Regions from separate parts of the Priestia sp. 53B2 genome, predicted to be linked through region 3. Evidence: riboswitches for the same ligand, from Rfam matches in the RefSeq annotation. Region 3 holds a riboswitch; each other region holds the start of a gene.
What was found. A riboswitch is a leader RNA that binds a small molecule or an ion and turns the genes downstream of it on or off. The one in region 3 is predicted to bind thiamine pyrophosphate.
Positions count from the first base shown of each region.

Region 1: it holds a riboswitch for thiamine pyrophosphate, as region 3 does, so the genes downstream of both, thiT (energy-coupled thiamine transporter ThiT) here and ACN6NE_RS15465 (acetylornithine deacetylase) in region 3, are expected to answer to the same signal.
Region 2: it holds a riboswitch for thiamine pyrophosphate, as region 3 does, so the genes downstream of both, ACN6NE_RS13780 (thiamine phosphate synthase) here and ACN6NE_RS15465 (acetylornithine deacetylase) in region 3, are expected to answer to the same signal.

Region 1 is NZ_JBLZXA010000030.1:37,114-47,159, forward strand. Features, by position in the region: gene ACN6NE_RS24765 (TcaA NTF2-like domain-containing protein) at 1-320, opposite strand, end outside; gene ACN6NE_RS24770 (TcaA NTF2-like domain-containing protein) at 369-1,301, opposite strand; gene eat (ethanolamine permease) at 1,442-2,791, opposite strand; gene eutC (ethanolamine ammonia-lyase subunit EutC) at 2,813-3,526, opposite strand; gene ACN6NE_RS24785 (ethanolamine ammonia-lyase subunit EutB) at 3,541-4,911, opposite strand; gene ACN6NE_RS24790 (ethanolamine ammonia-lyase reactivating factor EutA) at 4,938-6,356, opposite strand; gene thiT (energy-coupled thiamine transporter ThiT) at 6,512-7,090, opposite strand; TPP riboswitch at 7,154-7,254, opposite strand; lysine riboswitch at 7,429-7,613, shown strand; gene ACN6NE_RS24800 (amino acid permease) at 7,716-9,155, shown strand; gene ACN6NE_RS24805 (hypothetical protein) at 9,192-9,560, opposite strand; gene ACN6NE_RS24810 (GNAT family N-acetyltransferase) at 9,664-10,046, opposite strand, start outside.
Region 2 is NZ_JBLZXA010000018.1:62,722-72,767, forward strand. Features, by position in the region: gene ACN6NE_RS13735 (Rrf2 family transcriptional regulator) at 1-159, shown strand, start outside; gene ACN6NE_RS13740 (NADPH:quinone oxidoreductase family protein) at 212-1,207, opposite strand; gene ACN6NE_RS13745 (nucleoside hydrolase) at 1,383-2,327, shown strand; gene ACN6NE_RS13750 (amino acid ABC transporter ATP-binding protein) at 2,362-3,096, opposite strand; gene ACN6NE_RS13755 (amino acid ABC transporter permease) at 3,127-3,831, opposite strand; gene ACN6NE_RS13760 (amino acid ABC transporter substrate-binding protein) at 3,815-4,636, opposite strand; gene ACN6NE_RS13765 (fluoride efflux transporter FluC) at 4,960-5,376, shown strand; gene crcB (fluoride efflux transporter CrcB) at 5,377-5,766, shown strand; gene ACN6NE_RS13775 (hypothetical protein) at 5,814-6,029, shown strand; TPP riboswitch at 6,188-6,289, shown strand; gene ACN6NE_RS13780 (thiamine phosphate synthase) at 6,411-7,034, shown strand; gene thiO (glycine oxidase ThiO) at 7,018-8,145, shown strand; gene thiS (sulfur carrier protein ThiS) at 8,142-8,345, shown strand; gene ACN6NE_RS13795 (thiazole synthase) at 8,351-9,118, shown strand; gene ACN6NE_RS13800 (thiazole biosynthesis adenylyltransferase ThiF) at 9,115-10,046, shown strand, end outside.
Region 3 is NZ_JBLZXA010000020.1:252,621-262,666, reverse strand. Features, by position in the region: gene hxlA (3-hexulose-6-phosphate synthase) at 1-562, shown strand, start outside; gene hxlB (6-phospho-3-hexuloisomerase) at 573-1,130, shown strand; gene ACN6NE_RS15495 (hypothetical protein) at 1,258-1,392, shown strand; gene ACN6NE_RS15490 (ferredoxin) at 1,549-1,794, opposite strand; gene ACN6NE_RS15485 (ABC transporter substrate-binding protein) at 1,880-2,890, opposite strand; gene ACN6NE_RS15480 (ABC transporter permease) at 2,887-3,630, opposite strand; gene ACN6NE_RS15475 (ABC transporter ATP-binding protein) at 3,627-4,391, opposite strand; gene tenA (thiaminase II) at 4,384-5,055, opposite strand; gene ACN6NE_RS15465 (acetylornithine deacetylase) at 5,061-6,338, opposite strand; TPP riboswitch at 6,452-6,554, opposite strand; gene ACN6NE_RS15460 (MupG family TIM beta-alpha barrel fold protein) at 6,774-7,784, opposite strand; gene ACN6NE_RS15455 (PTS transporter subunit EIIC) at 7,781-9,142, opposite strand; gene ACN6NE_RS15450 (MurR/RpiR family transcriptional regulator) at 9,234-10,046, opposite strand, start outside.

The DNA.
Region 1 (10,046 bases), on a different contig from region 3:
AAAGATGATGTTGCATATGGCGTTAACGCTTTTTTTAGCGTTTCGTAATCAGCAGGGTTAGATTCATTTTCCCATTCATACTCTTCGCCTAATTCTTTATAGGTACTTGAAATTTTGTTCATCGTCTCAACCGCAGTTTTTTCTGCTTTTTTTTCTGATACAAGATCAGGTGGAAGAGATGAGTTAGCTTGATCTTTTGGGATCACTTCATCTGAGGAAGGTTCGGTTGGTTTGGATAACTTAACTGTTTCTTTTTCTTCACAGGCTGTCAAAACCATTAGCAGCAGTAGAACGAATGCAATCGTCCATTTTTTATGCATAAGGTGTCCTCCTCAATGCCGAATTTAGTCTGTTTTTAAAAATGATCTTTAATTCTCAAACGTATCGAGCACGTAATCACCGCTTGGAATTCCCCACTTTGCCTTTTTATTTTGATCTGTTTTAGCAAGCAATGAGATGGAATTTTCTTTGAGCGTAATGACAATTGTTCCTTTATTTCCTTGTCCATCATTTTCATATTTAATGGCTGCTTGGTTATTTTCAAAGCGAATATTTTTTTGTTCAACGGTTGACACGCGGATTTTGCTAGGTGGCTGGTACGAATTTATTTTAATCGTTGCTTCCGAGTTGGATGTAGCAAGAAATTGAATGATAGGAGATCCGTTATCATTGCCAGTGGTCCATTTTCCATCGTAGTCGTGTAAATCTGTTGTTTGTGTAGTGGGAGTTTCAGTGCTTGCATTTGGTTTAGATGAAAAGTCAAATGGTTCTACACTCGATAACTTTAACGTATCGTTTTGATAAACGGCTGTATAAAGGCGGTCACAAATTTTAGTATAAGGATCTTTACCTGGCTGCTTTAATAAGCTTTCCTCGTGGGTTTGTATTTTGAACATATGGTTAGGTTCTTCATACCAATTGACAATATGAAACGTTTGCTTCTTCTGCTCGATGCCTTGGCGTGTGAAATTTTCAACAAGAAGATTCTGCTCTTTATAAAAAGAACTGTCCGCTTTCAAAAAAGCCTTTAGATCATCAAAGGAGTTTTGATCCACTGCTTTCCCAAACGCTGAAAAGTAATCAGTCATCCAGGCTGTAATAAATTTCCCGCTCATTGCTTCTTTATTTAAATCAATCGATTGAATGCTTTCCACCTGTGTTTTTGGTTCATTTAGTACTTTTTTTGCATCTTTTTCTACTATCATTGTATTTCCGTCTTTTAATGTTTCTTCTTGCTGACAGGCTGATAACAGAATAGATGAAACAACCGTGATAATGATTGTATTACGTTTGTTCATCATAATTGCCCCTTCTTTATCTAATATAAATGTATGTATATTCTTCCAACAAACAGACCTAGTATATCATTCTACAAAAAAACGCTCAACCCTTTAATTTCACAAGAAAAACGGCTTGCCTTTACAGCGAGCCGTTTTTTCTCCTATTTAATGGATGCTTCTTGATACGAATTGGCTGCTTCTTTTTTGAGCTGTCTAGAACCATAAAAGACATAGTAAATAATTGAAAGAAGGAAAATTCCAAGAATCACATAAATTAAAGGTAGAGAAACGCCAAATAGCATTAAACTTGTTGTAAGCACACTGTATTTTATGATGCTGTACAAGCATAGAATCCCTAATACTAAGGCCACGCTTGGCACTACCGGGTATTTCACTTTAAAAGGACGGGATAGATTAGGTTCTTTTTTACGTAAAATAAAAAGAGAAACTAAACTGATGCAGTACATCATCATTGCTCCGAAAACGGATAAGATAATAAGTGCATTGGCAAATGTTGCAGATCCCGCACAAATCACGCCGATTGCTCCCGGAATCAACAAACCGCCGACAGGAACTCCTTTTTTATTCGTTTTAGCAAGAAATTTAGGGAAGTAACCATCTCGTGCAAGCGCATAGGTTTGTCTTGAAAATCCCATGATGATTCCATTTAAGCTAGCAATCAAGCCGAATAGCCCGATAATAGCAACAACGGTTGAAATGCCGTTTCCGTATACAGAAGACAGTGCCTGTGGAAGTGGATAATCGGCTAGCTTCCCGCTTCCTCCGCCAAGTCCTGCTGTTACAAATAGTGTAAACAACGTTGCGGTTGCTAGAGTAATAATCGCTCCAATAAATCCTTTAGGAATGTTTTTCTTAGGATTTTCCACTTCTTCCGCTGCCATTGCTCCTCCTTCTATTGCCAGATAAAACCAAACAGCGAATGGAATAGCTGCTAGTACCCCTGTTGGCCCGTTAATAAATGAATGATCATTAAAAATATTCGATGTTTGTACATGAGGCAAACCAGCTACATAAAAAATAGATAAACCAATTAGTGCAACAATGGTAGCTGTAAGCTCAATCACCGCTACTTCTTTTACCCCGATTAAATTTAATAAAACAAAGAAAATAAAGGCACCTACCGTTGCGTATACAGGGTTAACAGCTGGAATGAGAAAATGCAGGTATGCTCCTGTTGACACTGCAATAGCAGGGGGAGCAAAAATAAATTCAAGCAAGCATGCGATTCCTGCGATATATCCCCCAAAAGGTCCAAGTGCTCTTCTTGCATAAGCTGAAGGTCCGCCGGCTTGCGGGATAGATGTTGAAAGCTCTGCATAACTGAACATAAACGTTGTGTAAAACACGGTTACAATTAAGGTTGCAATTGCAAGTCCGATAATTCCGCCTTGTTCAAACCCGTAATTCCACCCAAAGTATTGTCCTGAAATAACCATACCAACTGAAATAGCCCATAAATGAATAGGTTTTAATTGTTTTTGTAACGCCATACGTTCTCCTCCTTTTGATGTTTAGACAATAAGATGTACACCGCTTGTTTGCTGCTTGATCATTTTGTCAATCATGGTACCGATATGTGCGGCTGCCTCAATAGGAGGCGTCCCTCTTTTATGAATATTAGAAATAACCATACGATCAGACTCTTTTTTGCCTTTGCTAGGTTCATAGCACATGTAAGCACTCATTGATTCAGCACTGACCAGTCCAGGTCGCTCCCCAATCAATAGCACAAGTGCTTTTGGCTTTATGATCTCGCCTATTTCATCCATACACGCAACTCGTCCCCCTTTTACAAAAAATGAAGTCCCGATACGAAGTCCATATGACTGCAGGGAGTCGATTAGAGCTGGATACACGTCGCTTATGTTTTCTTCGATTGCCTTGGCGCTCAGTCCATCCGAGACTACTACTTGTACATCAGGCTGCTGTACGCAGTTTTTAAAAATTTCTTTCTTAGCGTTATCTGCTAATAATCTTCCTTGATCCGGCCGTTTTAAATAATGTTCTTTTGACTCCACGCGTGTATTCACAGAGAAAAGGTTAAACTCAGCTAAAATATCTTCTGAAACTGCTCCATATACAGAATCTACGGCTGCAGCATGATCCGTGCGAAAAGATAAAACGTCTTTTGTTAACGGCCTTGTTCCTGTACGGCCGACACCTATGCGGGCAGGCGTAAATTGTTTAAGTGTTTCCAGCGGATCTCGATTTGACTTTGGTATCATAGTAAGCACCTTCCTTAAATCAAATTCATAAAAATAGTTGGATCTCCAGCTCTTGATGTAAAGCATCCGTTTTCCAAAATACGCTGGTCTTCAAGCCACTTTTGAAATAACGGCGTTGGGGTACGGCCTAACACATTGCGTACGGTTGCGATATCATGATAACTAAGAGACTGGTAGTTTAGCATGCAGTCATCAGCCATGGGCACTCCTATAACAAAGTTCACTCCAGCTGTTCCCAGAAGCATACTTAAATTATCCATGTCATTTTGATCAGCATCCATGTGGTTGGTGTAACATACGTCTACTCCCATAGGCAGGCCATGCATTTTGCCCATAAAATGATCTTCTAACCCAGCTCGTAGAACTTGTTTGCTGTTATATAAATATTCAGGTCCAATAAATCCAACAACTGTATTAACTAAGAAAGGCTTGTAGTGCCGAGCTAATCCGTAGCATCTAGCTTCGAGCGTTACTTGATCAATATTATAGTGAGCTTCTGCTGACAGTTCAGAACCTTGTCCTGTTTCAAAATACCAGCGGTTTGGACCTTTTGCCGTTCCTTTTTCATGAATTAGCGCTGTCGCTTCATCAAGCATAGACAGTGAAATGCCAAATGAATCATTACCGGCTTCTGTGCCCGCTAAACTTTGAAAAATCAAGTCAGCAGATGCTCCTTTTTCGATTGCTCTCATCTGACTCGTCACATGTGATAATACACAGTTTTGAGTAGGAATTGACCATTCGTTGATTATATTTTTTGTTTCATTTAAAAGCGCGTAGATATTATCTGTTGTATCAATAACAGGGTTAATTCCGATAACCGCATCTCCAATTCCATAGCTTAACGCTTCGTATAGAGATGCTCTCATTCCTTTTAAGTTATCTGAAGGATGGTTAGGCTGGGCTCTAGAAGCCAATACTCCTTTTTGGCCGATAGTCGTTTGGCAAGTAGTTTGCACTTCTATTTTGGCAGCTCCTTGAATTAAATCTAAATTGGACATAATTTTAGTAGCTGCCGCAATCATTTCGCTGCTTAATCCTTTGCTAAGTGCAAGAAGGTCTTCTCCGCTATGCTGATCGGATAATATATATTCTCTTAAATCCCCTACTGTCCAATTTTTAATAATGTCGTAAACCGATGAATCAATCTGACTTTCGATTAATGCTGAGACGTTGTCTTCATCTGCGCTGAGCAGCGGGTAATTTCGAATATCAGCAAGTGTGATATCAGCTAGGACTTGCTTTGCTGCCATTCGTTCTTTCATTGACTCAGCGCTAACTCCTGCGAGCTGATCTCCAGAACGCTCTTCGTTTGCTTTGGCCATGATTTCTTTTAAGCTATAAAATGAAAATGTTTCTCCTAACAATCGTGTAGTTTTAAACATCGTTTCCTCCTTGTATATTTAGTAGATTATGATGAAAAAGCGAGCGTTTTAACGGAAACGGAGATCGCTTCTCCAGCTACTGGTAAACCTAGATCAATGTAATCTCCGTGTGTAAAATCAATTTGATCTAAACAAATAATTTCTAACTCTTTCCTCTGTTTAGCTAATGCTTGTCCTAAAGCTTTTGCAATATCTTGCTCGCATAGAACAACTAGGCACTTAGCTCCCTTAAAACAAGCAATAAATTCAGCGCTTATTACTTTTGCTAATTCTTGAAGCATCTTATAGCTGCAGTAAGGAAAATGAGATAAAGCAATAGCAGCGGGGGGATCTTCTGCACTGAAAATAGTTGAAGCCTGCATACATGAAGCTCGAGCTCTTTCTTGAAACAGCTGCGGATTCCATGTCTCCTCTTGCTGAACGGGTATTTCTATAATGGGAATATTTTTTAGTGGCAGCCGCTTCGACCCAATGTATACGGTTGATCCGCTAACTTCTGTATTTTGCATACCAGCCCCAATTACAGTAGCGCGCGTTGTCTCAGCGGCTTGAGATACTTGGATGGATTGAAAATGATATGCTAGAAGCGGACCAACGTCTCCGTGTATGGCCACTTCCTTCACTGTTTTTGGCTTTTGTTTCTTCATCATTGCTCCTACTCCTCCTGAAACCATGATCGTTTCAGGAGGTATAGAAGATCTTGTATGAGGAGAAACGAGCAGCGAGGAACTTTGATTCAGCGCTTTTACATAATTCACGGTTTCTTCAGCTAGTAATTGACAGATAGACGAGAGCTTTTCAAATGTTTCTTTTTCACCTTCTCGCAGTATTAAAGAATTATTTTTTAAAAATTCAGTTAAATAAGGTGAAATGTAGGTTACAAAACCGTCTGAATTCAGACGAATTAACCTTCCCCCCACATGCAGTGTAAACGTTTCTATCACTTTTCCATTTTGACATAAAGCGATGTTAGCAGTTCCTCCCCCTACATCAATATTGGCAATTACTGCATTGGTTTCAGCGGAACGTTGAATTGCTCCTGATCCTTTTGCTGCTAATATTCCTTCCAAGTCAGCGCCGGCTGTTGCAACAACAAAATCCCCAGCATGTTCGGCTAGATAGTGAACGATACTTTCTGCATTTTGCTTTCTAGCCGTTTCTCCTGTAATGATCACAGCGCCTGCCTCCACTTGATCTAAGGAGATTCCTGCATTCTTATACTCTTGTTCTAGTAGTACCGTTAATCTTTGAACATCGATTTCAACATCGTTTAGCATAGGGGTGGTATAGATAGAACTTGCATACGTTACGCGACGATCAATAATTTGACAGCCTGGCAGCGTAAACTGATTTTGTTGATTTGCTATTAACAGCTTGCTTACAATCAGTTTTGTTGTGCTTGTTCCAATATCTAAACCTATGCTCGTTATCCATTTCTGTAGCATGCTATCAATCCCTTATCTCGTTTGAATATGGTGATTATCATAAAACAATTTTTTGAATATTTCACTAACTATGTTATCAAACCTGACACACTTTGTGTAAACAAAGGTGACAAATGACAAAAAAGACTAAATCTTGGTAGATTTAGTCTTTTTGCTTATGATGAGTGTGATTTAGTTACAATCATTCTTGATGCCGATGGAATTAACAATGAAAGAATGACTAAGCAGGCTATTAGTGACCCTACCATTGAAATCCCGTTCATTGAAAAAGAATACCATAGAGCGGACATGCCCTTTGGCGCGTATGATCCCCAGAAAATAATACCCGCAATAAAGTGCCAGAAATACCGTGCGAAGCTGCCGATAACAAGGGATAAAACAATCAAAACAAAAGCTTTTGATCTGTTATTGTTAGCTAAATTTATTTTAATAGATTGCGAAAAAATACCTCCAAAACCTATAAAAGCAAAAGCCACAATATATTCAATAAACGTTTGTAGCGCTGTTAAAATATAAGCCGTTCCTGTTGCCAACTGCAGCAGCCCCCATAATAGACCAGATAGAGCTCCGCCTTTTACTCCCCAGCGAAAGCACATAATAAAAATGGGCACCATGGAGAACGAAATACTCACAGCCGTTGCAATCTTAATGGAAGGCAAAAGATCAAGTAGAAGTGCCAATGCTGCAAAAATGGCTATTTCAATTTTAGCCTGTAAAGGTAATGCTTTATTCACGTTTCTCACTCCTGTTTTTTGAATCATTCATATCAAACGGTTTACACAGGAGTAAGCAAATATATGCTACTATTTCCACATTCCTACGCTAGCGTTAACTAACAGGTTCGAAGGGTCTGAACAATTTGTTCACTCTCAGCACGGCGGCTCCCCCTGTGGTACGTTCGGATATTTATGTAGTATTATGACAACATTCATTATACCATATGTAACAAAATAGATTCGAGAGGTTTCAAAGATGTTTCTATTTTCTGAATCTATTTTTTATAATGACAATCGTTTTAGTATTTGGTATACTTCTTTTATGTCAAATGAATATAAAAAACCCTCATCCTAATCGATGAGGTAGAGGTCGCAGTTTTTAATAGTAAAGCAACGGAAATGCAGAGAACATTGAGGATGTTGCTTGAAAGGAAAAATTGCCGAAGTTTAGATCACTTCTCGGTTGATTTAAGCTGGGGCTGTCTCCGAACAGGAACAGAACTGTCACATCATGCAAGTGATGTGAAGAGCTATCTTCACGGAAGGCTGACGCGGTTTTCAGATTTAAAAGCGCGCACATATACTGCGGGCTTTTTTTATGTTATCCCGTCTCTTTCCGTACATTCGAAAGGAGTATTTATCTATGCAAGAGCAGCAAGAATTAAAACGTGGGTTGAAATCTCGCCACTTAACGATGATTTCATTAGGAGGAGCCATTGGAACAGGCTTATTCCTAGCAAGTGGTGGAGCAATTCACACAGCAGGACCAGGGGGAGCGCTTTTAGCTTACGCTATCATTGGTGTCATGGTTTACTTTTTGATGACCAGCCTGGCGGAGCTCGCAGCTTATATGCCTGAAGCTGGTTCGTTTAGTACGTATGCGTCTCGGTTTGTAGATCCATCCTTTGGTTTCGCTCTCGGCTGGAACTATTGGTATAACTGGGCTATTACGATTGCAGCTGAATTATCCGCTGGAGCCCTTATTATGAAATTTTGGTTCCCAAACTCTTCTTCTATTTTATGGAGTGCCCTGTTTTTATTAATTATGTTTGGGCTTAACTACCTTTCTGTAAAAGGATTTGGTGAATCTGAATTTTGGTTTTCGTTAATTAAAGTAGTAACGGTTATCATCTTTTTAGTTATTGGTATTATGATGATTTTTGGTATCTTTAACAATGAAGCACCAGGTTTTAAAAACTTCACGCTTGGTGATGGACCCATTCACGGTGGATTCTTTACTGTCCTAGGTATTTTTATGGCTGCTGGTTTTTCATTCCAAGGAACAGAGTTGCTTGGAGTCGCAGCTGGAGAAAGTGAAGATCCGGAAAAAACGGTTCCTCGCGCAGTTAAACAAGTCTTCTGGCGCATCTTGTTATTTTATATTTTAGCTATTTTTGTTATTGGGATGCTTATTCCATACACAGCGGATTCATTAGCAAGTGATGATGTGCGGGTAAGTCCGTTTACTCTAATATTCGAACGATCAGGTCTGGCGTTTGCAGCATCGGCTATCAATGCCGTTATTTTAACAGCCGTTTTATCTGCTGGTAACTCAGGTATGTATGCTTCTACGCGTATGCTGTGGAACTTAGCGAAAGATGGAAAAGCACCAAGGTTCTTAGCAAAAGTAAATAAACGAGGCGTTCCGGTTAATGCTTTAATCGCAACGGCACTTGTCGGTACACTTGCATTTGGTGCTTCATTTTTTGGAGACGGTGCAGTATACACGTGGTTACTTAACGCTTCTGGTATGTCTGGTTTTATTGCTTGGTTAGGAATTGCAATCAGCCACTATCGTTTTAGAAGAGCATTTGTTGCCCAAGGTCATGATTTGAGCGAACTTCCATATCACGCAAAACTTTTCCCGTTTGGTCCTATCTTTGCCTTTATTTTATGTGCTGTTGTTATTTTAGGTCAAAACTATTCGGCGTTTATGGGTGATTCGATTGACTGGTACGGTGTACTTGTTTCTTATATCGGACTTCCTTTATTCTTAATTGTTTGGTTAGGATACAAATGGACGAAAAAGTCAAAACTTATTCCGTTAAAAGAATGCCAAGTAACAGTGAAAAAATACGAATAAAAAAAGCTCTCTATTCAAAAGAATAGAGAGCTTTTTTTATGTGATCTGATCAGCAAAATGAAGAGATATATATGCGGGCTGATTTTTCATAACAAGCATATAACCTTTGAGGGGACGATTACAGTAATCAGCAGCTTCTATATAATAAATATGCTGAATTAACCTGCTTAAATGGGTTACAAAAGATGGAAGTTGATGAGTAGGAATGCTTTGAATGTAGTCTATGATTTCTTGTTTAGTTTGAAGGCCCGAATGGGTACATTCTAACAGATGAAAAAGCGGATCTGCTGCTATAGTAGATAGTTCAGAGTTGTGTTTGATTCTATTCAGCTGGATATGCAGTTCGTTTTTGGACCATCTTTTTGGAATAGCTCTTAGATGCTGATATTGAAAATGTGTATTCATGATAGCTAACACCTTTCGTATTAAAATAATAAAACGACTTATTATTTTAATAACCTTTACACATGAAACTAAAACGTTACAATGTGTAAAGGTGTCATACATCTTATAAAATAAGCTGATAAAAAAGCACATCTTGCCACTGATTAAATTTCCAGCCTACTTCTTTAAATTCTCCGCAAAATGTAAAATTAAATTGCTCATGCATTTTGACACTGATATCATTCCCTTTTGTAATCCCTGAAATGACAACGTGGTGGTTGAGTTCTTTAGCTAATTCCAAAATACACTTCATAAGCTGTTTTCCAATGCCATGCCCCTGCTGGTTTTTATCAATATAAATCGATAGCTCTACCGTTTGAATGTACGCTTCTTTATCTCGATAAGAAGAAAGCGAAGCATAGCCCGCTACTACCCCATCTTTTTCCGCAACAATAAGCGGAAAAAGTTCATTGCTAATGTGATTATCAAACCAGCTCCTTCTTTGCT
Region 2 (10,046 bases), on a different contig from region 3:
ATGCATGAAAATCCGAATGTGGAGTGTCCTGTAGGAGCCAATATTCAAAGTGTCCTTGAATTGATTTTAAAACGTTCTCAAGATGCCATGGAACAAGTCTTAGCTGATGTGACCATGAAAGAATTAGTGACGGATTTAATAGCAAAAATAGATGCATAATAACATGCTTCTGTTCGTAAAAAAACGGAGAAACCTAGGTTTCTCCGTTTTTTTATAGCTTCACAATTGTTCGTCCTCGAGCTTGTCCTTTTAATAAAGTCGGAAGTACCTCAGGGAGCTGTTGTAGTGAAATTTCCTGCTGAATGAAAGGTTCAAAGCTTTCAGGCTTAAAGTCATTAGCGAGTCTATTCCAAATCTCTTTTCGAGTAGACATTGGACAGTAAACAGAATCAATACCTAATAAATTAATCCCTCTTAAAATGAAGGGAAAGACGGTTGTTGGCACTTTGCCTCCAGCTGTTAGCCCGCTGACAGCTACAGAGCCTCCGTACTGAATTTGACTGAGAACAGAAGCTAGAGGTTCTCCGCCCACGGGATCCACCGCAGCGGTCCATTTTTGCTTGCCTAATGCTTTTAATTTGCCGTTATAAACGTCTTCACGCGCTACAATAGAGGTAGCGCCAAGCTCTTTCAAATAAGCTGCTTCCGAGCTTTTTCCCGTACTTGCTTCCACTGTGTAGCCTAATTTTGAAAGAATGGCAACTGCAAAGCTTCCTACACCTCCCGTAGCGCCTGTTACAAGCACAGAGCCATTAGATGGACTAGTATGGTTTTCCTCTAAGCGATGCACAGATAAAGCAGCTGTAAAGCCAGCTGTTCCGATAATCATTGCTTCTTTTAACGTTAAATTTTCAGGAAGAGGGACAATCCATTCGCTGCGTATGCGCGCATACTCACTATAGCCTCCAAAGTGTGATACGCCAATGTCATAGCTTGTTGCGATGACACGATCACCTTCTTTAAAATCAGGGCTGTCAGAAGATACAACGACTCCTGCTAGGTCGATTCCTGGGACAAATGGATAGCTTGTCACAATATTGCCGTTTGCGATGCTGGCTAAGCTATCTTTATAATTCACCCCTGAATAATGAACGCGAATAAGTACATCGCCTTCTGGCAAATCGTTTAGCGTCAGTTCTTGGACGGACGCCTGCACTTGGTCTTCACTTTTTTTATCTACTATTAATGCTGAAAATGATTGCTCCATTTTATTGCTCCTTTCTATACTGAGATGTATATATCTATACATTACCTTATTTCTATACCCATTATAGAAAATAGTAAAAGAAGTTCCTAATACTTTGATTACGAAAGGGGTTATTTCATTATAAAATAGCGGTATAGCTATTAGTTAGCAATACATAGAAAAGAGGAGAAGAGAAATGAGTACAAACATATATTTTAACCATGATGCAGGTATTGATGATTTAGTATCCCTTTTTTTACTGCTGCAAATGGATGATGTAAAGGTAACGGGGGTATCTGTTATTCCTGCTGACGGATACTTAGAACCAGGTATCAGCGCAAGCCAAAAAATTATTGATCGTTTTGGAAGTTATGATATCGAGGTAGCCAAATCTACTTCACGCGGTATGAACCCATTTCCAAAAGAATGGCGCATGCATACGTTTTATGTGGATGCGCTGCCGATTTTAAATGAAAAAGGGAAAGTGCAAACAAAAATAAGTCAGCTGGCTGCTCACGATCATTTAATTGAAACATTGCAGCACACAGACGGAACAACGACTTTATTATTTACAGGACCGTTAACTGATTTAGCAAGAGCACTTGAAAAAGCGCCGGAAATAGAAGAGAAAATTGATAAGTTAGTGTGGATGGGCGGTACATTTCAAGAAGTAGGAAATGTGCAGGAGCCTGAACATGATGGAACGGCGGAGTGGAATGCTTTTTGGGATCCAGAAGCAGTAGCAAAAGTATGGGAAAGCAAAATTAAAATTGAGATGGTTGCTTTAGAAAGCACGAATCAAGTTCCCTTAACGCCCGCTATTCGTCAAATGTGGGCTTCACTTCGAAGATATGAAGGAGTAGACTTTGTAGGGCAGTGCTACGCGGCCTGCCCGCCGCTTGTGCACGTTGAAACCAATTCAACATATTACTTGTGGGATGTACTCACAACAGCATTTACAGGGAATTCAACACTTGTGAAGGTCAAAACCGTTTCGAGTATTGTGCATACAGAAACACCGAGCCAAGGAAGAACAGAAATTTCTGAAGAGGGACGACCTGTAGAAGTCGTATATGATGTCACAGCTGAAGCATTCTTTACGTACATTACAGATTTAATGAAAAAAGCAGTAGCCAAATAAAGAAAAAGGTTGCACATGAAAGTGTGCAACCTTTTTAATGAATCATATTCAAGAATTGACGTGTCCGCTCTTGTTGAGGATTTGAAAATATTTGATCCGGTGTACCTCTTTCCATAATGACACCTTGATCCATAAAAATAACTTCATCTGCTACTTCACGGGCAAAGCGCATTTCGTGAGTTACCACCACCATCGTCATTCCTTCTTTTGCCAAGTCTTTCATCGCTTGAAGAACGTCTCCTACAAGCTCAGGATCTAGAGCTGAAGTAGGCTCATCAAACAGCATAACTTTTGGGTCCATCGCCATTGCTCTGGCGATGCCAACACGCTGTTGTTGTCCGCCAGACAGCTGGAAAGGATAAAAGTCAAGCTTATCTCCTAAGCCAACTCGTGTTAATAATTCTTTCCCTCTTTTTTCTGCTTCTTGAGTAGAAACGCCTTTTACAATTACAGGACCTTCCATAACATTTTCAAGCGCACTTTTATGAGGAAACAAGTTATAGTTTTGAAAGACCATACCTGTTAGGCTTCGAAATGAAGTAATATCTTTTTTACGAACAGGTTTGGTGAAATTCATGCTTTTTTTATCAAGTTCAATCGTGCCGTCTGTTGGGATTTCTAAAAGATTTAAGCAACGTAAAAAAGTAGTTTTACCGGATCCAGAAGGACCAATTAATACAATTACCTTGCCCTGTTCAACTTCTAAATCAATCCCTTTTAATACTTGCAAATCACCGAATGATTTATGCAAATTTTTGATATTAATCATATGAAAAACTCCTTTAGCTACTCGAAACGGTTATTTAGATACGTAACGATCTAGTCTTATTTCAATGCGGCCTTGGATAATGGATAAGATTGTGCACATAATCCAGTACAAGAGCGCTGCTTCACTATAAAGAAGTAAAAATTCATAGTTAGTCGAAGCAATTTCTTGAGCTTTACGGAACATCTCAGAAACAAGAATAAGCGATGCAAGTGACGTATCTTTAATAAGGCTAATAAAAGAGTTAGATAATGGCGGAATCGATACACGTGCTGCTTGCGGTAAAATAATTCGTCTTAAGGCTTGGGAATAGGTCATACCAAGTGAGTAGCCAGCTTCCCACTGTCCTTTAGGAATAGATTGAATCGCTGCTCGGATAATTTCAGATGCATACGCACCTACACTTAATGAAAATCCAATAATAGCAGAGATAAATGGATCAATTGTTATATCTAAATTGGGTAAGCCGTAGAAAATAATAAATAATTGCACAAGCAGCGGTGTACCTCGAATAATCGATACATAGATGCGCGCAATTATATTTAAAACTTTTATAGATGATAAACGAGCCAAGGCTGTTAAGACAGCTAAAATAATACCGAGTACAAACGTGATTAATGTTAGTGGAATAGAATATTGAATAGCTCCCTTTAGCATTGGTAAGAGAGATGATTGAGCGATTGAAATCAATTGATTCAATCGCTCTCCATCAGGAAAAATATTATTTAGGAGAAACATCTTCGCCAAACCATTTCTTGGAAATTTTTGCGTATGTTCCGTCTTTTTTCATATCTTTCAATGCTTTGTTTACTTCATCCACTAACTTACCGCTGTCTTTTCTAAACATAAAGCCGCTTGCAGCACCATCGGATTTTTCATCCGCGATTTTGATAGGTGCGTTAGGGTGCTTTTTCTTATAGTCAAGGAACGATAATTTATCGTTGATTGTAGCATCAACACGGTTTGCGCTCATTAGTTCTACTGCTTGAGCAAAACCTTCAGCACTCGTAATGTTTGCACCATAAGATTGAGCCATGTCTTTATAGTTACTTGTTAATGACTGCGCTGATTTTTTTCCTTTTAAATCTTTAAATGATTTGATATCTTTTTCGTCTTTACGAACAATTAATACGGCGCCTGACTGGATGTATGGGTCAGAGAAATCGTATTTCTTTTGACGATCTTCACGAATACCCACTTCATTAGCAATCATGTCAAAGCGTTTAGCATCTAATCCTGCAAACATGCCATCCCACTGTGTTTCTTTGAACTCAGCTTTTACGCCAAGACGTTTAGCTACTTCTTGAGCCAATTCTACATCAAACCCAGTTAGCTTTTGTTTGTCATCATGAAAAGTGAACGGAGGGTATGTACCTTCAGTTCCAACTGTTAATACACCATCTTTTTTCACTTTATTATATAAATCCTCTTGTGAAGATTTATTGTCTCCATTGTTTGCTTCATTTTTTGAGCTAGAACCGCATGCGGCAAGCACAACTGTGAAAGCTAATAGTAGCGACAAAAGTGCAGCAAATTTCTTCATTTTCTAAACCCCCTAGTATTCTGATAGGAAATGATACTCTGTGATACTAAACAAGAACACAGCAAAAGTCAACAAAAAAAACTTATACGATTAATGTGACTTAAAATAAGGGAAATATACCTTCTATACACGGTTTGTCATAAGGATACAGAAAGATTTTAAAATTTGGATTAAGTGGATTTTTAAGGGAAATTAGAGGAGTAAAAAGGAAGTTTCATGCGACGATTTTCTCTTTCATTTTTTCATGACTTTTGGTGCAATAAACATATAGTTAAATGTTAAGGTAGAAATAAATTCCTTATGGTACACTTAAAGAAGAATTTATGAAACGGAGCGATATGATGAAAGCCATAAACTTAATCTCAATTGCCTTTGGTGCTATCGCTGGTACATATGCACGTTATTTGCTGAACCTTTCCTTATTATATACGGGCTATCCAATAGGAACGGTAATTGAAAACCTATTAGGAAGCTTCATACTAGGCCTATTAACAGGATTTTTTGCGTGGAAAAAGCCAAAAGAATGGATAAAGCTTGGACTAGGAGTTGGCGTGTGCGGCGGTTTTACAACGTATTCAACGTTTGCAGGAGACGTCATTTCTCTCACTCAGCACCATTTACTTGGGGGAGCCATTTATGTCATTGTCTCTTTAGTAGGTGGAATCCTTCTTGCTTTAGCAGGCTTTCTATGCGGTGAAGCGGCAGGGGAAAATTTAGTGAAAGTACATGAGGTGAAGTAAATGAGCATAGTGAGCTTGGCACTTGGCGGGGCAGCTGGAGGAATATGCCGATATCTTTTGGGTTTAAAAGTTACAAAAACAATTTCAAACCCTCCTTTTCCAGTATCAATGCTGTTTGTAAACTTGCTCGGTGCGTCTGGGCTTGGTCTTTTTTACGGTAGTTATTATGAAAAGGTCCCGAGTCATGCTTATGATGATTCAATATTTTTAATGATTGGCATTGGTTTTTTTGGTGCCTTTACCACTTTTTCAACGTTTAGTGTGGAAACCGTACAGTTAATTCGAGAAAAATCTTATCGAAAAATGTTGGCGTACGTGGGGATTTCAGCATTTGGAACAGTTGGTTTATTTACAGTCGGCTTACTGGCAGGAACGTTTTTATTTAAGTAAAGAGAACGTTTCTAGTAGGGAAAAACAAAAAGACGGAGAAGTAGAGAATGGATAGAAAAGCAGAAGTTTGGAAATACATTTTGTTGATTGTAGCTGTTGCAGGTCAGATCATCGGTTTTTTATTTTTATTTATAAATGTTGTGGCGGCATTTATTTTTTACGGTTTTTATATTCTAACTTTTATTATGTTACTCCTGCTGTTTATATGGGATCGGAAAAAGGAAAAAGACAAAGAAGAATTTGACGACTATACCGATTACTAACCATATAAAAAGCAGAATGATGCGGTGCGCCGGGCCTCTTAGTAAAGAAGCTTAAAAGATACATCTATAAAAGGAAGAGAGCCGTAAGAGCATAAAGAGATATTGTATTTACATCTAGTTGTGTTATAATTTTAAGTGCGAAAACAAAATCAATAAATAGCAATCACTAGGGGAGCTTTTTGAAGCTGAGACGAATGTATTTCGGACCCTTTGAACCTGATCTGGTTTGGACCAGCGTAGGGAAGTGGCGATCATGTTTACATAACGATGCATGCTAACCACTCTACGTTGTAGAGTGGTTTTTTGTATGTAATAAAGCCCTCTACACAAGACGAAGTGATTGAAATTTCTCTTTATTCTGAATGGAAAGGTTTCGATCATGTGGATATTCCTAAATTTCATGTCATTACAACAGATAAGCAGCCAATCGAAGAGCTTCAAAAAATTTTAACGGCTATCGCGCCTTTTGCGGGCGCTGTTCATATTAGAGAAAAAGAGAAAACGGCAAAGCAGATTCAATGTTTACTAGAAAGCCTGCCATTTTGTCGCTCTAAAATTATTGTGAATGACAGAGTTGATGTAGCGCATGCTTTAAAAGCAAAAGGCGTACAGCTTGCCTATCATAGTTTAGACGTTTCGTTTGTTATAGACGCATTTCCTTCTCTTATTGTCGGAAAGTCAGTTCACTCTGTGGAAGAGGCTTTAGAAGCTGAAAAAGATGGGGCTCACTACATTCTATACGGACATATTTATTCAACACATTCAAAAAAAGGATTAAAAAGTCGAGGGATAGCAGCACTAAAAGAAGTAGTAGACGCTGTGCAGATACCGGTTATTGCCATTGGAGGGATTACACCTGTAAATGCCAAAGAGGTGCTTCAAACAGGAGCACACGGTATAGCTGTGATGTCTGGTGTCATGCTTTCGCAAGATCCCCTCAAAGCGATTAAACAATATTCTCATATATGGACATCTGGAGGTGGAAAAAATGAAGCAGCATTATGATGTACTGTTAATCGGAGGAGGTATAATCAGCTCTTCTATCGCTTATCATCTGTCAAAACAAGGAGCTTCAGTAGCTATTCTTGAGCGCAATCAAATTGGTTGTGAAGCTTCAAGTGCAGCCGCTGGTATTTTAGGTGCTCAAGCTGAGATTGATGAAGAAGGCCCTCTTTTAGACCTTGCTATTAAGAGTAGAAGCATGTTTCCTGAACTGGTGAAGGAACTAAAAGAAAAAACGGCTATCGACATAGAGCTCATTCAAAAAGGCTTATTAAAAGTCGCTGTAACAGAAGAAGATGCACACGTATTAAAGAAAAAAGCCGCTCAGCACCACCGGTGGGATGAACATGTAAGATGGATCGATGTAAAAGAAGCGCGTTTGTTAGAACCGGGGCTCTCTCCAGACATATACGGAGCCATTACAATACCGGGAGACGGCCAGCTAGCTCCGGCTAAGTTAACGCAAGCTCTTGCTCATGGAGCCTTGTATCACGGAGCAGATGTATTCGAATACTGTGACGTTCATTCTCTTATTATGGAAAATGAAACAGTAAAAGGTGTACAGACGTCCAAAGGCTCTTTTTATGGAGAAAAAGTAGTTATTGCAGCAGGCTCATGGGCTAAACGATTTATTTCTTCTGAACATTTAGGTCAGGTGTTTCCTGTAAAAGGGGAGTGTATTGCTCTTCAAAGCCATAAGCCGCTGCTTTCTAAAACGATTTTTTTAGATGAAGGTTTTTACTTAGTGCCTAAGACTGGTGGAAGAATCGTAATAGGGGCAACTAAGCTACAGCATGATTTTACCAAGACGGTTTCTGCACAGGGTATTCAATTTTTGCTGAATAAAGCTTCTGCGCTTCTGCCAGCTATTAAAGAAGCCACATTTGAAAAAGCATGGGCAGGTCTTCGTCCACAAACAAATGATGGCTGGCCTTATTTAGGAGAGCATCCTGAAATAGCGAATCTACACATGGCATTTGGCCACTACCGAAACGGTATTTTATTAAGTGCTGCAACTGGAAAAATTATGGCTGATGCTTTGTTAGGGAAAAAGCCGAATCATTCATTTTTCACATCATTTCAGCTAACGAGAGTAATGGAGGGAGTTCATTGAATCTAATCATTAATGGTAAGACCGTTACTGTTGGAGATGAAATTGAAACGGTCGAGCACTTGTTGCAGGCTCAGAACCTGCATGAACGAGTGGTAATTGTTGAGCTAAACAAGAACATTTTACAAAAAGAAGAACATAGTGATGCAAGTTTAAAAGATGGAGATACATTAGAAGTCGTTTCATTTGTAGGAGGAGGATGAAGAGTATGTTAAAAATTGGACAGTATACATTTAATTCACGTTTATTATTAGGAACAGGGAAATTTCCGGACTTTACGACTCAGCGTCAAGCGGTAGAAGAGTCGGAAACAGAAATTTTAACATTTGCTGTTAGACGAATGGATATTTTTGATCAAAATCAGCCTAATTTACTAGAAGCGCTTGATGTGAAGCGTTTCACTCTTTTGCCTAACACTGCGGGAGCAAAAAATGCAGAAGAGGCCGTACGTATTGCTAAATTAGCAAAGGCTTCTGGACTTTGTGACATGGTGAAAGTAGAAGTAATTGGATGTGATAAAACGCTGCTTCCTGATCCAGTTGAAACATTAAAAGCTAGTGAAGAACTGTTAAAAGAGGGCTTTACCGTTTTACCTTACACATCAGATGATGTTTTACTTGCGCGTCGTTTAGAGGAGTTAGGGGTACATGCCATTATGCCAGGAGCTTCGCCTATCGGTTCAGGTCAAGGTATTATTAATCCGTTGAACATGCGTTTTATCATTGAACAATCAACTGTTCCAGTAATTGTAGATGCAGGTATTGGAACGGCTTCAGACGCAGCTCAAGCTATGGAGCTAGGAGCAGATGGTGTGTTATTAAATACAGCTGTTTCAGGAGCAAAAGATCCTGTGAAGATGGCTCGTGCTATGAAGCTAGCGATTGAAGCAGGAAGAGCAGCATTTGAAGCAGGACGTATTGAAAAGAAACAATATGCAACGGCAAGCAGTCCAACAGAAGGGATGAGTATCGGTTGATTAATCGTTATTCCCGCCAAGAACTGTTTCAACCTATTGGAAAAGGCGGACAGCAGCAAATTCAAGAAAAGCATGTTCTGATTGTAGGAGCAGGTGCTCTTGGAACAGGGAACGCCGAGGCCCTTGCACGAGCGGGGGTAAAGAAAATAACGCTCATTGACCGGGACTATGTAGAGTGGAGCAACCTTCAGCGGCAGCAATTGTATAGTGAAAAAGATGCTGATAAAAGAATCCCAAAAGCAATTGCCGCTAAAAAACGGCTTCATGATATTAATCATGATGTAAAAGTAGAAGCGCACGTAGCAGACGGTACCCCTCAAGTTTTAGAACAGCTTGTTGAGGGGGTAGATGTTATGATTGATGCAACCGATAATTTTGACACACGCCTTGTAATGAATGACTTATCACAAAAATATGATATTCCTTGGATTTACGGAGCATGTGTAGGAAGTTATGGAATTAGTTATACTATCATACCAAGTGAAACACCGTGTTTATCCTGTTTGCTTGAATCTGTACCGCTTGGAGGGTTAACATGTGATACAGTGGGAATTATTAGTCCTGCTGTACAAATGGTAGTCGCTCATCAAGTAACAGAAGTGTTAAAAATATTAGTCGGAGACTGGAATGCGCTCAGGAGGGAACTTGTTTCGTTTGACGTATGGAAAAATGAGTATACGAGCATCAATGTGAACGTGTTTCGCAAATCTGCTTGCCGCTCATGCGGCAGTGAACAAACGTATCCCTTTTTACAATATGAAAATCAAACGAAAACAGCTGTGCTATGCGGAAGAAACACCGTACAAATCCGTCCGGGCAAATCAGCCAAGCAGCCGCTGCAGTCTTTAGGTGAACGATTAAAAGAAAAAGGATATAAAATTGAACAAAATCCGTATTTGCTTTCTTTTTATGTAGATGATTACCGTTT
Region 3 (10,046 bases):
AGAACATATTGATATCGTGGAAATCGGTACGCCCGTTGTAATCAATGAAGGGCTTCGCGCCGTTAAAGAAATTAAAGAAGCATTTCCTAATTTAAAAGTACTAGCTGACCTAAAAATTATGGATGCAGCTGGCTATGAAGTACAGCAAGCTTCTCAAGCTGGAGCAGACATCATTACCATCTTAGGTGTTGCTGAAGATATGTCAATCAAAGGTGCAGTTGAAGAAGCCAAAAAACAAGGTAAAAAAATTCTAGTCGATATGATTGGTGTAAAAGATATTAAAGGACGCGCAAAAGAGCTAGACGAATTTGGCGTTGACTATATCTGTGTACACACAGGATACGATCTTCAAGCAGTTGGCCAAAACTCTTTTGAAGATTTAGTAACAATCAAAAGCGTTGTAAAAAATGCAAAAACAGCCGTTGCTGGCGGCATTAAATTAGAATCTTTACCTGAAGTAGTAAAAGCACAGCCTGATCTTGTTATCGTTGGCGGAGGAATCACAAGCCAAGATGATAAAAAATCAGTTGCTTCTCAAATGAAAGAGCTTATTACAAATTAAGGAGCTTTCTATGCAGACGAGCGAACATTTAAAAACGGTTATGAATGAGCTTTTACAAACAACGGCTCTAATCGCTGACGATGAAGCGGAGCAGCTTGTAAATGGCATCATCTCATCTAAAAAAGTGTTTGTTACAGGAGCAGGCCGTTCAGGTCTTATGGGCAAGTCGTTTGCTATGCGTATGATGCATATGGGCATTGATGCTTATGTCATTGGAGAAACCGTGACGTCCACTTTCACGCAGGATGATTTATTAATCATCGGATCAGGTTCTGGCGAGACGAAGAGCTTGATTCCTATCGCTCAAAAAGCAAAAGAACTTGGAGGAAAAGTTGGAGTAGTCACAATTTCTCCCGACTCCACGCTTGGCAAGCTGGCTGACTTTATCGTGAAGCTGCCTGGTGCTCCGAAGGATCAAGAACAAAGCAGTTATCAAACAGTGCAGCCTATGGCGTCACTGTTTGAACAAACGCTTCTTCTCTTTTACGATGCGCTGATTCTTCGCTTCATGGAGAAGAAAGAACTTGATACCCATACAATGTACGGAAAGCACGCAAATTTAGAATAAAAAAAGAGGCTGGGACAAAAGCTTTTTAGTCCAAGTGAAAAACGAACCATTAATCAATATGTTTGATTCGTGGTTCGTTTTTTTGTGACGGTGAATATAGTTTCATCTGTTTCGTTTCTTCTAGCAGTTGATTGGAGGGCAAGACGAAGACTCCTGCGGGAAAAGCGGAACAGATGAGACCCCGCAGGAGCGCAAGCGACGAGGAGGCTCATCGGCCGCCCGCGGAAAGCGAAGCCTTGCACGGAAATCAACTGCGGTGTAATAAGCGGTTCAGCTCATGTATCCCATTTGTTCGTCTTTAAGTTAAATTCATTTGGTTATGTCTCAACCCTCTTCTTATTTTGGAATTTTCTATATAATCAAATATTCACTTATGTCATAACCTAATGTACTTTATCGTTAACTTTTTTTAAAAGCCCTATTCGAATTTTGTTGCATCTCCATAAAACGGCTGCTCTGCGACTTTAATGAATTCTGTTGGGCATCCTTCATACGCTTCCCTCATCTCATCTTGCTGATGTTCAGGAACTTCTTTTGTTCCTTCGTTGTTATCTAACACTGCATAAGCAAGACCTTCTGAATCATAATCATAAAGATCTGGTGCGCTCCCTACACATGCTCCGCAAGCAATACATGTTTCCTTATCTACCATCGTAAAAGCCATAAAAAAACCTTCTTTACCTTTTCACTTTCTCGTTCAGAAAGTTACGTTCAGTATAAGAAGGTTTTTTTTATTTGTCTTAAGTTATTTACTTAGATTCTGCGATATTCTCAAACATTTCATCTACATTTGGCTTTTTCTTAATTAATCCTGACTCTTTTAACCAGTCCACATTTGACTGCCATGATTCTTTCGTTTGACTGCCAAATCCTTGTTCAGACTTCATTTTCGGAAGTAAAATATTTAAACTTTTTGTTTCCACGTCTTTTTCAAGAGGGAAGTTTGATTTATCTTGATTATCTAACAAAATTTGAAGTGATTCTTTTGGATGTTTCTCCGTGTATTCATACCCTTTTGTCGCGGCACGCCAAAACGCTTTAATCGTATCAGAATCTTTTGCCCACGTTTGATCCCCAGTAACTGCCACTAGCTCGTAATAAGATGGCACGCCGTAATCTGAAGGATCAATGTCAACCGTTTTATATCCTTTTTTATGAAGTAGTGGTACTTCATGGTTAATATATGCACCTATTACGGCATCTACTTTTTTGCTAATCAGCGACGAATTTAACTCAAATCCTACGTCTACTAGTTTTACCTTATTCGGATCTCCTCCATCGCTTTTCACCATTTTCTTGAGAACAGATTCACTTAATGGTGTTCCGCTGTATCCTACTACTTTTCCTTCTAAATCTTTAGGACGCTTAATACCGCTATCTTTGAGCGCCACAACTCGGTTTAACGGAGACCTTACAATCGCTCCTACCGACTTTACCGGCACATCTTCATTTGCTCGTGCCATTGCTACATCAGGCTGATAATAAAGGCCAAGCGTAACTTTCCCCGCAGCTGCTAAATTAAGCGAGTCTGTTGGATTAGCAGGAAACTGTACTTTTACATTCAGCCCTTCTTTTTTAAAATATCCTTTTTCTTGTGCAGCGTAAATGAAGCTGTGCACTGCATTCGGGTACCAATCAAGCATAATTGTAACATCTTTTAATTTTTCACTGTCACCAGCTTTATTTTCCTTGTCCTGACCGCAAGCAGCGAGCATCATAACAAGCATCAGGCTTAAGCCAATTACAAACCATTTTTTCATTCTGTTTTCCTCCACTTTAATGAACGTTTTTCGAAACCTACTACAATAATAAAGAATAAAATACCAAGCGCGGATAAAATCACAATTGGTGCAAATACACCAGCTGCATCAAACTGTGTCATCATGCGCCGGCTGAAATATCCTAAGCCTGCTTGTGCACCTAACCACTCCCCAATGGCAGCACCTATTATACTAAAGGTAACCGCTACTTTGAGCCCTGAATAAAAATGAGGCAGTGCAGAAGGAATGTTCAACTTAAAGAAAATATCTTTTTTTGTTGCTCCCATCGTTAGCATGAGTTCTTTTAACTCTTTGTTTGTGGAACGAAGCCCATCAAACGTGCTAACAGTAATGGGAAAAAACGTAATTAATACGGTCACAATCACTTTGCTCCAAATGGAGTAGCCAAACCAGAGAACAAATACAGGAGCAATGGCAATGGTCGGAATCATTTGCGACGCAATAATAAGCGGATAGAAAGCACGCTCAATAAGCGGACTCCAATTCATCCATACGGCCAGCAGAATCCCTAGCACAACGGATATAACCAGCCCAATTACGACAATAGATAACGTAGCTGGCAAATGCTTAAACAATAAATCCATTCGCAAATCCCAAAGCTTCGCTAAAATACCGGTGGGCGTTGGTAAGATAAACGGATAGTTTACAATGCGTGCTCCAATTTCCCAAGCAGCCAGTAAAATGACTACTAATATCACTGAAGCTCCGTACTTTTTCATGTGTTCACCTTCGATCTAAGCTGTTCAATTAAATACTCTTTCACGTCAAGCACACGCTGTTGATTCAAATCTTTTTGCGTTCGAGGTCTGCTAAGCGGCACTTGAATCTCTTCAAGATGACTTACCGGCTTGTCTGAAAAGATAAAAATACGATCTGACAGAAAAAGCGCTTCGTTTACGTCATGAGTGATAAATAAGATGGTGTGCTTACGCTTTTGCCATTGTTCAAGCAGCCATTCTTGCATCGACAAACGCGTAATGGCATCAAGCGCACTGAAAGGCTCATCTAAAAGCAGCACGTTAGAACCGCTTAATACCGTTCGCAGAAAAGAAACACGCTGCTTCATCCCACCGGATAAATCACTTGGAAAACGGTTTTCATACCCTTTTAACCCAAACTCTTCGAGCAGCTGAGATACTTGCCTATGAGCACTTGCTTTTGACACATTGTGAAGCTCAAGCGGCAGCGCTGCATTGTCTAAAATCGTGCGCCACGGAAGAAGCAAATCTTGCTGCGGCATGTAGCCTACTTTTCCAAGCCGCTTTTCATAAGACTGTCCGTTAATCACGATATCGCCTTCACTCTGCTGTTCAAGACCTGTGATAAGACGAAACAACGTACTTTTTCCAGATCCGCTTGCTCCAACGATACTGACAAACTCGCCTTCTTTCACGTCTAAGTTTAATGATGTTACAATCGCTTGATCACCGTTTTTGTACGTAAAACTGACGTTTTGAAAAGATAACACAGACTTATTCATGAATTGGCCACATCGCTTCGTTATAAGCCATATCCCAGAACATGTACTCAAAACGCGTTGTATTTAAGAAAATTTCTTCGAGCTTTTCTAACTCTGCTTCTGATTTGTCTTCAGTAAGTGAGTCAAATAAGTTGATACACCACGTCGCTAGTTCTCCAAATTCTTCTGAGCTGTACATTTCAATCCACTCACGATAAAACTCATTGTTAGCTCCAGGCTTTTCACTGAGTTCTTTTCCTATTTCCCAGTAGCTCCACATACAAGGCAAAAGAGCCGCCACTAATTCAGCCAATGTTCCGCTTTGACCAACGTGCAGCATATAGTGTGTGTATGCAAGCGTTGTAGGAGATGGCTGCGCTTTTTCTAATTCTTTTTCGCTGATTTCAAATTTCTTGGCATACTCACGGTGCAGGCTCATTTCTTCGTTTAATGTAGAATCTAAAAGGGCTGCAAATTTCCCCATCGTTTGAACATCGGTAGCTTTCATGGCTCCAATCGCAAATAATTTAGCATAATCAATTAGGTAAAGATAATCTTGAATCATATAAAAGCGAAACTTCTCCTTTTCAAGCGTTCCGTCTCCCATTCCCTCTACAAAGGGATGATTATGATTTTGGCGCCAAATCGGCTGCAGCTTTTCATATAATCGTTCACTAAATTTCATGATGATCACTCCTTATGCGTATGCAGCCACGTATAAATGAACTGCACCATCACTTTTGTATATTGAATAAGCTGATTGACATCTAATTGTTCGTTCACAGCATGTGCATTTGCTAAATTTCCTGGACCATAAATAGCTGCCGGAATTCCAGCATCAGCTAGCCATCCCCCGTCTGTTACGCTAGTTGACACATCAATTGGAGGCTTTTTCCCTTCAATTTGTTCATGAGTATGTGCAAGCAGCTGTACTGCAGCATGATTTTCATCAATTTCTAATGACGGGAAGATTTCTCCTCTGTCTTCAATCATTGATGTGCCTCCCCATTCAAAGGTTGGCAGATTATCTTTTAACCATGGATCTGCTTTTGCAATAGATAAAATGTATTCTTCCACTTCTTTTGATACTTGGTCGTATGATTCATTGGGATAATAGTGAACGGTGATCCACAGCCTGCATTCATCTGCAATAAACGCAGCATGCCTTCCGCCTTCGATTACTGCTGGATTAATCGTATTTGTCCCCGGCAAAAATCCTGGATAGCTTTTTGTAACAGCCCAGTGGCGCTCTAATTCTTGCAGCCCTCCGATCACTTTTGCCATCTTCTCAATAGCACTCGCAGCTAACAGCCCTCCTCCAGCATGAATCATACTTCGGCGTGTACCGTCATGATAGGTTTTGCTGCTTTTTATCGTAATCCATCCTGTGATCACTCCGCCTTGACCTTGAATATGTAAATCACTCGTATCGGCAACGAGCGCAAAGTCAGCAGTATATCCTTTCTGACAGCATTGCAGCGTACCTGCCTCTCCAACTTCTTCTCCTACAACGGATTCAAAAATCAAGTCTCCCGGCAGTTCAATGCCTGCTTCCGTTAAAAGCTGCACTGCAAATAATGCTCCTGCCATGCCGCCTTTCATATCAGAAACTCCGCGTCCGATTATCATGTTGTCTTTTACCACAGCTTCAAACGGATTTGTCTCCCACTTTTCATTTTCTTGTACCTCAGCAACATCCATATGCCCGTTAATAATCAAGCTTTGATAGTCAGCTGATTTTTTCCCTTTTAACGTACCTACTACGATGGGATCGTTAGAATATAAGTCCCACATATCGATGGAAAAACCGCAGTTTTTAAGGAAATCCGCTACGTAGCGCTGCGCTTCATGAGAATTTCGTGCAGGAGGCGCCGGCGTTTTATATGAAACAAGCGTTGTTAATAATTGGATTAGCTCCCCTTTGCGCTCCTCTACCTGTTTGACAAGCAAATCAATTGTTTTCTCCATGTATGACACCTTCCTTTACGCAAAAAAAACACTTCTTTCGCAGGAAAGAAGTGTTTTTGTTTATATACAAAAAATTATTATAACGAGTTCGTAAGGAAATACCATACAAAACATCCATTACAATACCTCTTTCCTACGCTAGTATTACCTAGTTCAGGTTATAAGGGTTAAGACTTCTCGTCTCTCTCAGCTTAGAAAGCACCCCTAGTGGCGTTGTATCTCTATAAAATTAAACGATTATCATATGTTTACCTGTAATAGTTTTATCATAGTAAAGCGTTTTATTCAATAGAAAGGTTCATGATTCAGCCATGAAAATATTTTCCTTTTTAGTAAAATAAAAAGCACACACTTGTTTCAAGCAGTGTGTGCTCTTTACTTTTATAAGCTTACTAGTTAGCTATCGGCTTCTTTAAAAATACGCGGTTTTTCCATTTAGACAGTGACAAGCTCAAGTTTTTGCCCCGGCCTCACTAACGAAATCAGCTCATGATCTTCCTCTATCACATACCCAATCACGTTAACGTTAGCATTGGCAGGCAAATTCGTTTTAGCTATTTGAACCTCTCCTCTGTAACGTCCGTAGCCATCGTTGTCCATTGTAATTGCTCCGATTCTGCGTTCTACTGTATGACATGGCGGCACTGGTTTTACAGATCGAGTATCAACTAAACGCAGAACGTCTCTTGATACATCCGGACGCACGCTGTACGTTCCCTCTATATGAGGTGAACGAATGCGCAGCGGAATAATGCGGCTTTCTTGATATTGAACTAAACGCTTTAATAAACTCGAACCCGGGTATGGATCTCCAATATAAACCTCCGCTACTCCGCATCTGTATAAATCTACTGCAGAGGTAAAAGGACATCTATTACGGTCTTTTTCTCTAGTAGGAAGACCTTGATAAATAGGGCCTCTTTTTTCGCCTTCTCCAGGAATATAAGCGCAGACTGGAATACGAAGTTCATTAAATAAATCTGTCTGTTGTTGAAAAAACGTTTCTTCAAGTCCTGTTTCAGGCCGCGGATAAAAATTATGCCATGCAAGCAGCTGATGATGATGAAGCCCTGCAGATAAGAGCGCTTCAATTTCTTGTTTGGATAACGTACTTGCATTAACAGCAATATAAAATTCATTCGCAAGTGAAAGAGTTTCTTCTACACTAAAGCCATCGTCTAGTCTAATACCAGGTACGCCAAGTGAAGATAGCGACATAAGGCTTTCAATACCTAAATGAACCGGCGTATGCTTGGATACGTCTGCATACACGCTTATTCCACAATCTCTAGCCACATGAAGCAATTCTTTTGCCCGTTCAGCCAAATCTCCTTTTTCTTCTGGAATGTGAAGCGAAGTGAATGCACGTGTGACACCGCACTCACTCGCTTCTATTAATTTTTTTTCGGCATCACTATCATTTAAATAAAACGAAATACCAATCATTCAAACTCCCTCGCCATTTCATCGTTAAATCCAAAGAAATAGGTACAAATAAAGCCTGCTGCGTAAGCAATAACTAATCCAAGTAAATAAAGAAGAATTTGATGCGCATGAACTAAAAAAGTAAGAGGCAAACCTGATACTCCCACTGCTACAGTTGCAATATGAAATTGCGCCTGAAACGCTCCGCCGATTCCAGCTCCGAGACAAGCGGTTAAGAATGGACGCCCTAAAGGAAGTGTGACTCCAAAAATAAGCGGCTCTCCGATTCCAAGCAGCCCTGAAGGAAGAGCGCCTCCAATTGCTCGCTTTAAACGTTTTTTCTTTGTTTTGATATAAATAGCAAAAGCGGCACCTACCTGACCAGCTCCGCCCATTGCTAGTATAGGAAGAAGCGGATCATCTCCAATTGAATTGATAAGCTCTAAATGAACAGGAGTAAGACCTTGATGCAGTCCTGTAATGACGAGCGGCAAGAACGTTGCTCCTAAAACAAAGCCTGCTACAACTCCTCCAACCTCTAAAACTCCTAAAAGGCCTTTTGTGATTCCGTCTGAAATCAAGCCGCCGATTGGCATGAAAACTACATACGTAATAATGCCTGTAATTAACACCGTAACGGTCGGTGTAATAATAATATCCAGTGACTGAGGGACAAATTTACGCACTCGTTTTTCCACTACGGCCATAAAGATTGCTGCAAGCAACACGCCTATTAAGCCGCCCCGCCCCGGCAAAAGTGCTTCACCAAAAAGTTTAATATCAGCTACGGCAGGATTAATGACTAAAATACCGGCTAAGCCTCCTAGAGCCGGCGAACCACCAAATTCTTTTGCCGCATTAATACCTACTAAAATACCAAGATAAGCAAATAAGCCGCTTCCGATAACGGTTAAAAGAATAGCAATCTGTGAATCTGCCGGAAGCCACTTCGCTTGAACAGCTGCTTTTGTCACTCCGGTGATAAGTCCGGAGGCTACAAGAGCAGGTATTAACGGAATAAAAATACTCGCAATTCGGCGAAGCAAGAGCTTAAACGGAGTTGCATTTTTTTCTTTCAGCTCCGATTTCCGCTGAGCCGCACGATTTTCTAAATTAATACCGTCAGATTCATCAATTAACTTTCCAAATTCCTCTGTTACTTTGTTTACTTTTCCAGGACCAATAATGATTTGCAGCGTTTCTTCTTCAACTAATCCGAGAACGCCTTCAAGCTTTCGTATATCTGCCTTTTTTACAATTGAATCATCTTTTACAGTCACGCGCAGCCGAGTCATACAATGCGTATACGCTTCAATATTCGATGCTCCCCCAAGCATCTCCAAAATAACCTTTGCTAATTGATGATTATCTAAAGACATGTTAATCCCCCTTTGTATTTTTCCTCTTAGATGGACACGGTACTGAGGAAACAGACCACAAAATCCCCTTTTTTGTAATCGCTTTCTTTTTTTATTTCTTAGTTTTCAAAAACTGAATGGCATCCCTTGTTTTATCAATATACTCAATCGTCTGGTCATACTGCTGCGCTGCAATACTTAAAAATAACACATCAATCACATAAAGCTGGGCTAAACGAGACGATGTAGCTGCGCTTCGAAACGGCGCTTCTTGAGAATAAGACGTATACAAACAAATATCTGCTAAAGACGAAACGGTAGACTGTCCGTACTTGGTTAAGCTAATTGTCTTTACTCCGTGATTTTTAGCTAAAGATAAGACGTTGCTTACTTCAGGAGTCTCCCCTGAAAAAGAGATGCCCACAACTACATCGTCTTTACTTGCATTTGCGATGAGTGTAGCTGCTAGATGGCTATCTGCAAAAGCCGTCGCATTTTTATTAATTCGAAGAAATTTTTGCTGCGCATCCATAGCAATAATATGTGAAGCACCGATTCCAAAAAAATGAATGTTTTTGGCTTCAATCAGCGCCAAAACAGCCCGCTCTGCTTCTTTGTAATTCACAAGCTCGGCCGTATCACTTAGACTTTGAATGCTGTTGCTTGCCGTTTTTTTGACAATAGATTGAATCGTTTCATTTGTTTCAATATCCCGGTATCCTTGCTCCGTATCTCTAGCTAAATCACCGGCTACTCTTACCTTTAATTCTTGAAACCCGCTAACCCCGATAGATTTACACAAACGAATAACAGCAGCACTGCTCGCATTCGCTAGTCTACCTAATTCTCCAGCCGTACTGTTTACCACAGTATGCGGGTTGTTTAAAATATATTCAGCAATTTTCCTCTCCGAATCAGGAAGCTT